DNA from 2 places in the Devosia sp. MC521 genome. Region 2 is predicted to be linked to the other one. Evidence: riboswitches for the same ligand, from Rfam matches in the RefSeq annotation. Region 2 holds a riboswitch; the other holds the start of a gene.
The links. A riboswitch is a leader RNA that binds a small molecule or an ion and turns the genes downstream of it on or off. The one in region 2 is predicted to bind ZMP and ZTP.
Positions count from the first base shown of each region.

Region 1 (3,401 bases), 1.5 Mb from region 2:
CAGCGCAGCAAGCCCGATCTGGGCACGCAATTGGAAAAACTCAAAACCGCAGCGCAAGATCACAGCGCCATCATCTGCCTCATCAGCCAGATCGACCGCGCCTTTGACGATAGCGACAAACGCTTTCCCAACATCGATAATCTGCGCCTACCCAACCCAATCGCACCGCACCTCTTCAGTGTAGGAGCCTTTTTGAACAAGGGCGCCGTCACCTTCCAGACGGTCCAGCCCTAGGGGGAAATCATGCACAAAGGCTCCTGCCTCTGCGGCGCTATCCAGTTTTCAGTCTCAGCGCCCCTCGCCCCGCCCACCGCCTGCCACTGCATTCAGTGCCGCAAGCAGACAGGGCATTTTGAGGCAGGAACCGATGTGCCCAAATCCGCCCTCAGCGTGACGGGCGAGGAGAATTTGCGCTGGTATCACTCCTCGGAAAAAGTCCGTCGCGGCTTTTGCGGCACCTGCGGTTCAGCCCTGTTCTTTGATCCCGTCCATCTCGATTGGATCGGCATCTTCATGGGTGCCTTCGACGGCCCCACCCACACCAAATTGGCGCAACACATCTTCACCGCCGAAAAAGGCGACTACTACGACATCACCGACGGCCTCCCGCAAAACCAACACTAACGCGCCCCAAGCCGCGCCCCGGCTTTGCGCGCGGCCTCTTCGCGTCTCTGCTGAAATGGCCCCGCGCCTTCAATGATCGCCTCTACGTCCGCTCTCCGCGCTGTCTTTGGCGAACCTCCGGACAAGGGCGGCGCGGGATCATATTCCATGCCGAGTTGGATAATGCGCGCGCGGTCCTCGCCAAAAACCCGCGCCACAAACGCCAGAGCGAAGTCGATCCCCGATGTTACACCCGCGCCGGTAATGCGATTGCGGTCACTCACGACACGCTCCGCCACCGGCTCAGCGCCCATCAGCGCCAGCTGATCCAGTGACAGCCAATGGCACGTTGGTCGATAGCCCGCGAGCAGGCCGGCCGCCGCCAAGACCAATGACCCCGTGCAAACCGAGGTGACATATTGCGCTGTCTCCGCGCGCTCGCGCAGAAACGCCAACACCGTATCGTCATCCATCAGCGCCAATTGTCCCGGCCCGCCGGGCACGAACAACACATCGGTGCGCTGGCAATCGGCGAAAATCGCGGTCGGCGTCAGCGTCAGTCCAGAGCCGCACCGCAGCGGCTCCAAATCTTTCCAAACGAGATCAATGGTGACGCCCGGAACGCGTGCAAAAACTTCAAATGGTCCAGTCAGATCGAGCTGGGTCAGTCCGGGGTAAATGAGCATAGTGACATGCATGGCAAATCCTCCTCCAAAGATTTGCCCAGGCGAACGGCGTTTCCCGGTCGCGCTCCCTGATGGTGCTCCATCGTTTCGCCAGTCACGCAACGGCTTCAGAGTTGCACCATCCCAACCACTCTGCAAACAAAAACTGCCTGTGCGTCCGTCGCGCATCGCCACTCTCGGCGATACCAACCTATCCCCTCGCTCCCTGCAGCCCCTATTCTGGTCCCCGCGCCACTGCAACAACACCAGCGCCCATTACCCCTCCTCAAAGGCACGCCCGAAACGAGCTTGCAATCGCTCATCTTTCGGCATGAGCGCATGCCACGCGAGGCCCTTTTTGCGCCCACTTGCCGCCCATCCGCGTGCCCAAAAGTGCCAGCCAAAAGCCACATCGGGGCCAATGGACGCCACAACCAAAAACTCAACAAAAAACCGGGACTCTCGCCCCGGTTTCTAACGCTTCGCCGCCAGCTAAAATCAGGCCGAGCGATTCTTGTTGTAGAGATCGAAGAACACCGCTGCGAGCAGCACGACGCCCTTGATCATCTGCTGCCAATCGATGTTCACGCCCATGATCGACATGCCGTTATTCATCACACCCATGATGAAGGCACCGATCACCGCGCCCGCCACCTGACCGACACCGCCCAGCGCCGAAGCGCCCCCGATGAACACCGCCGCGATCACGTCGAGCTCCAGCCCCTGCCCCGCCTTCGGCGTCGCCGAATTGAGACGCGCGGCATAGATCATGCCGGCCAGAGCCGCCAAAGCCCCCATGATTGCAAAGATGTAAAAGGTGGTGCGTTCGGTCTTGATGCCCGAAAGCGCTGCGGCCTTGAGGTTGCCGCCAATCGCATAAATGCGACGACCAAAGGTCAACTTCTTGGTCAGGAATACAAAGCCCGCGATCAGGATACCCATAACGACGAGCACGTTTGGCAGGCCGCGATAGGACGCCAGCATATAGGCGAAGAACAGCACCAGCGCCGCGATCACAACATTCTTGATGATGAAGAGGCTAAAGGGTTCAACCACATAGCCGCGCGCAATGCGACGCGACCGCGTACGCAGGCTGAAGAACATCATCGCCACAATCGCCACGATCGCGATCACCATAGTGGTGGTGTGCAGCACAACCGGCTTACCGTTCTCGGCGATAAATGGCGTGGTCAAAGGGCCGATAAGATCAGGGATAAAACCGGCCGACAGCATCTGGAATTCTGCAGGGAACGGACCAACCGACTTACCCGCGAGAATGGCCAGCGACAGGCCCTTAAAGATCAGCATGCCCGCCAGCGTCACGATAAATGCCGGAACGCGGTGATAGGCAATAATATAGCCCTGTGCCGCGCCGATAGCGGCGCCCACGACCAGACAGATCGCCCCGGCCACAATCGGGTTCGCAAGGAATGCCAACTCTGGCGGGAACTTCCATCCCACCATCAGCATCGCCGCCAAAGCCCCGACAAAACCTGAGACTGAGCCGACCGAAAGATCGATATGGCCTGCGACGATCACCAGCAACATGCCAAGCGCCATCACGATGATATAGCTGTTCTGGAGGATAATATTGGTCAAATTCACCGGCTTAAACAGCACGCCATTGGTGAAATATTGGAAGAAAAGCATGATCAGGATCAGCGCCAGCAGCAGGCCGTAATCCCGCATATTGGCCTTCAATGCTCCGACGAGGGTCAGCTCTTGGCCCTGTGCAGGCGCTGCAGCTCCAGTTGGTGCGGTGTCTGTGGTCATGATGCTTTTCCTTCGGCGCGCACGATAGAGCGCATGATCTTTTCTTGGCTGGCTTCGCTGGTCGGCATTTCGCCAACGATGCGGCCTTCATTCATCACGTAGAGGCGGTCCGTGAGCCCCAGCAGTTCGGGCATTTCCGAAGAAATCACGAGGATAGCTTTCCCCTGTGACGCCAGCTGGTTGATAATGGTGTAGATTTCATATTTCGCGCCCACGTCGATGCCGCGGGTCGGCTCATCCAAAATCAACACGTCTGGATTGGCGAACAGCCATTTGGACAGCACAACCTTCTGCTGGTTGCCGCCCGAAAGATTACCCGTCACCTGATAGACGCTCGAGGAGCGGATATTGGTTTTCTTG
Region 1 covers NZ_CP059902.1:2,765,075-2,768,475, forward strand. Annotated here, with positions in the region: gene H4N61_RS13270 (DNA helicase) at 1-234, shown strand, start outside; gene H4N61_RS13275 (GFA family protein) at 244-624, shown strand; gene H4N61_RS13280 (DJ-1/PfpI family protein) at 621-1,301, opposite strand; ZMP/ZTP riboswitch at 1,318-1,397, opposite strand; gene mmsB (multiple monosaccharide ABC transporter permease) at 1,767-3,041, opposite strand; gene mmsA (multiple monosaccharide ABC transporter ATP-binding protein) at 3,038-3,401, opposite strand, start outside.
Region 1: another riboswitch for ZMP and ZTP. It lies ahead of H4N61_RS13280 (DJ-1/PfpI family protein); the one in region 2 lies ahead of glyA (serine hydroxymethyltransferase).

Region 2 (3,401 bases):
TGTTCAATCGGTTCTATCAGTCATCTTCACTCAGGACGGTTTTGTCCTGAGCAAGTTCGGCTAGGAAGTTACGGAAGTCGTCCGCCGCAGAGAAGTTCTTATACACACTCGCGAAGCGAACAAATGCGACATCGTCGAGCCCTTTGAGGCCTTCCATCACATATTCGCCAATTTGGTCAGAGGTGACCTCCATATCGCCCAAGCTTTCCAGCTGACGGACGATACCGGAGATCATGCGCTCTGCGCGCTCTGGTTCTACAGCGCGCTTACGCAAGGCCGTGTTAACAGAGCGGGCGAGTTTATCCCGATCAAACGGGACTTTTCGTCCGCTCTTTTTCACGACAGTTAGGTCACGAAGCTGCACGCGCTCGAAGGTCGTAAAACGCCCCCCGCAAGCGTTGCACACGCGGCGACGCCGAATAGCGCCCGAATCTTCCGTCGGGCGGCTATCCTTCACCTGCGTGTCGTCATTGCTGCAATAGGGGCAGCGCATGGGCCGTAACCTCTATTAGCTGTAGATCGGGAAGCGTGCGGTCAGGGCTTTCACCTTCTCGCGCACAGCCGCTTCTACAGCGCCGTTGTTGTCTTCGCCGTTGGTCTTGAGACCATCGAGAACTTCGATAATGAGCTCACCAACTTCGCGGAATTCAGCCTCGCCAAAACCACGGGTCGTGCCCGCTGGAGTGCCGAGACGAATACCGGAGGTGATCGCTGGCTTTTCAGGATCGAACGGCACAGCGTTCTTATTGCAGGTGATGTAAGCACGGCCGAGGGCAGCTTCTGTTGCCTTACCGGTCAGGCCCTTCGGACGAAGGTCAACCAGCATCAAGTGGTTGTCCGTACCGCCGGAGACGATCTCAACACCACCCTTTACGAGGGTATCAGCGAGCACCTTAGCGTTAGCAACAACTTGCGCCGCGTACTGCTTGAATTCAGGCTGCAGAGCTTCCTTGAACGCAACTGCCTTACCAGCAATCACATGCATCAGCGGGCCGCCCTGAATGCCTGGGAAAATGGCCGAATTGATCTTCTTCGCGATCGCTTCGTCATTGGTCAGGATCAGACCACCGCGTGGGCCGCGCAGGGTCTTGTGGGTGGTGGTGGTCGCGACGTGCGCATGTGGGAATGGGCTTGGGTACTGGCCACCGGCCACGAGGCCTGCAACGTGCGCCATATCGACGAAAAGCAGCGCGCCGACTTCGTCAGCGATTGCGCGGAATTCAGCCCAGTCCATGACGCGCGAATAGGCCGAGAAGCCTGCGACAATCATCTTTGGCTTGTGCTCTCGAGCCAGCGAACGCACCTGATCCATGTCTACATAGCCGTCCTGCTGACGCAGGCCGTACTGAATAGCGTTGAACCACTTGCCAGACTGGTTTGGCTTGGCGCCGTGGGTCAGGTGACCACCAGCGTCGAGCGACATGCCCAGAATAGTATCGCCTGGCTGTACCAGCGCCTGATAGACGCCCTGGTTCGCCTGCGAACCGGAGTTCGGCTGAACGTTGGCGTATTCAACACCGAACAGTTGCTTTGCGCGTTCGATGGCAAGGCTTTCCGCCACGTCCACATATTCGCAGCCGCCGTAGTAGCGCTTGCCCGGATAGCCTTCGGCATACTTGTTGGTCAGAACCGAACCCTGTGCTTCGAGCACAGCGCGCGAGACAATGTTCTCGGACGCGATCAGTTCGATTTCATGCTGTTGACGTCCGAGTTCCTGACCCATTGCTGCGGCGAGTTCCGGATCGGTCTCGGCAACGGAATTGGTGAAGAAGTTTGGAAACAGATTTGCAGCGCTCATCGGAGGGTTCCCTCGCAAGAGTTCGAAGTGGACGAATTGGCGATGGCTTTATCACGCGAAAGCGCGCGATTCCAAGGCCGGACGATGTGCAAAGGGTCCATAGGGCTCCCCTATTTGCGAATGGGTGCCCAGGCGAGCGGCTCAACAAGGTCCGCGCTCCCCGATGGTTCCCCATCTTTACTCGCCAGTCGCACGAACCAGAGCGTTATGCCGCAAAATGGGGCGAAGGGGAAGAGGGATGAATGTGCAGAGCAGCATCTTGCCCCACAGCGATGAAGATCCTTAAATGACAGTAGCTAGGGAGCACACCAGTGATGATTGACAACGCCGAACACGTTCAGGATGCCCCGCCTCCTCATGCAGATAACTCGAACGACAGCTTTCTACATTGGACTTCCCCCCGCCAATGGATTGAGCGAGAGCTGGAGTTATGGAATGCGCTTCACGCGCGTGTCCGCAAATTGCACCAAATGTCGCCCTTAGCCGGCGATACCCTCCTCCGGTACGAAACTCTTTTTTCCGCTTATCACAGGTTTTACAGCGCTATCGGAGGAGCAAGCGAGACCGACCTTCCCAAAATATTAGATGAGCAAGTCCGCACTCGTCAAATTGCTGTACTTCATGGCCATTTTGGAAAAACCATCAAGGAACTTATCCACGCCGCTCCTCTGGGGATTCTACTAGCCCTCGAAGCTCTAACAGCAAAAAAATGGCTACCCGAAAAAGACGAACTCGCTAGCGCCAATACCGCTGTTGAAATCCAACTTTACAGCAGCCTCACGCTCGACAGCATTCCTAACGCATTCAACCAGCAAGACCTCTACTTATTGGACATCGGAAACCGTTTCGGCGAACTCGTAAGCGACATTGAAGCCGCAAAAAAAGCCGCATCAACTGGCATAGCTGCCCAACAAAAAGAACTAGTGAATTGGATTGGCGAGCAAAAAGTCGAAATCTCGGCACTTCACGAGGCCTACCACACGAAGCTTAGCGTCGACACACCTGCAACTTTTTGGAAGAACAAGGCAGCATCGGCTGAAAAGACTAGTCGGAAGTTCCTATCACTTTTCTTTTGGTTGGTCGGCGCAGCTCTGCCCCTTGCGGCCCTATTGGTCTGGCAGCTTTGGCCAGAACTTAAAGTAGTAAGCCAATCGGGAAGCTCCATCCCGTTCGGCTTGGTTGCCGCTCTCCTCATTCCGACTTTGGGCTATGCGTGGATACGCAAGCAAGTAAGCCGCGTGTTTCTGATCAATCGCGCTATAGCCGACGACGCCAGTTATCGAGAAGTAATGACAATGACCTATCTAGGCTTAGTGAAGGATGTGAAGAGTGAGATTACCAAAGAGGAACGCGGCTTGATCCTCAACGCCTTGTTCCGCCCGACGCCTGCCAGCACGCAAGACGATGGGCCACCTACAGGCATCTTTGACCTACTCAATGGGAAGAAGCCTTAGTCCTTAAAGCTAAGCGTATTTGCCCAATGTGCCGGGAGGCGGCGTAGGCTGGGTCTGGGCCAGCTTTTTACGGAGTTTTGCTAGGGCAAGTTGCTGCATATGACCGCGCGCCGTATTGACCGGAGCGATGACGATCACCTCAGTGCCAC
Region 2 covers NZ_CP059902.1:1,261,438-1,264,838, reverse strand. Annotated here, with positions in the region: gene nrdR (transcriptional regulator NrdR) at 17-493, opposite strand; gene glyA (serine hydroxymethyltransferase) at 509-1,798, opposite strand; ZMP/ZTP riboswitch at 1,918-2,000, opposite strand; gene H4N61_RS05945 (DUF6161 domain-containing protein) at 2,113-3,252, shown strand; gene H4N61_RS05940 (hypothetical protein) at 3,262-3,401, opposite strand, start outside.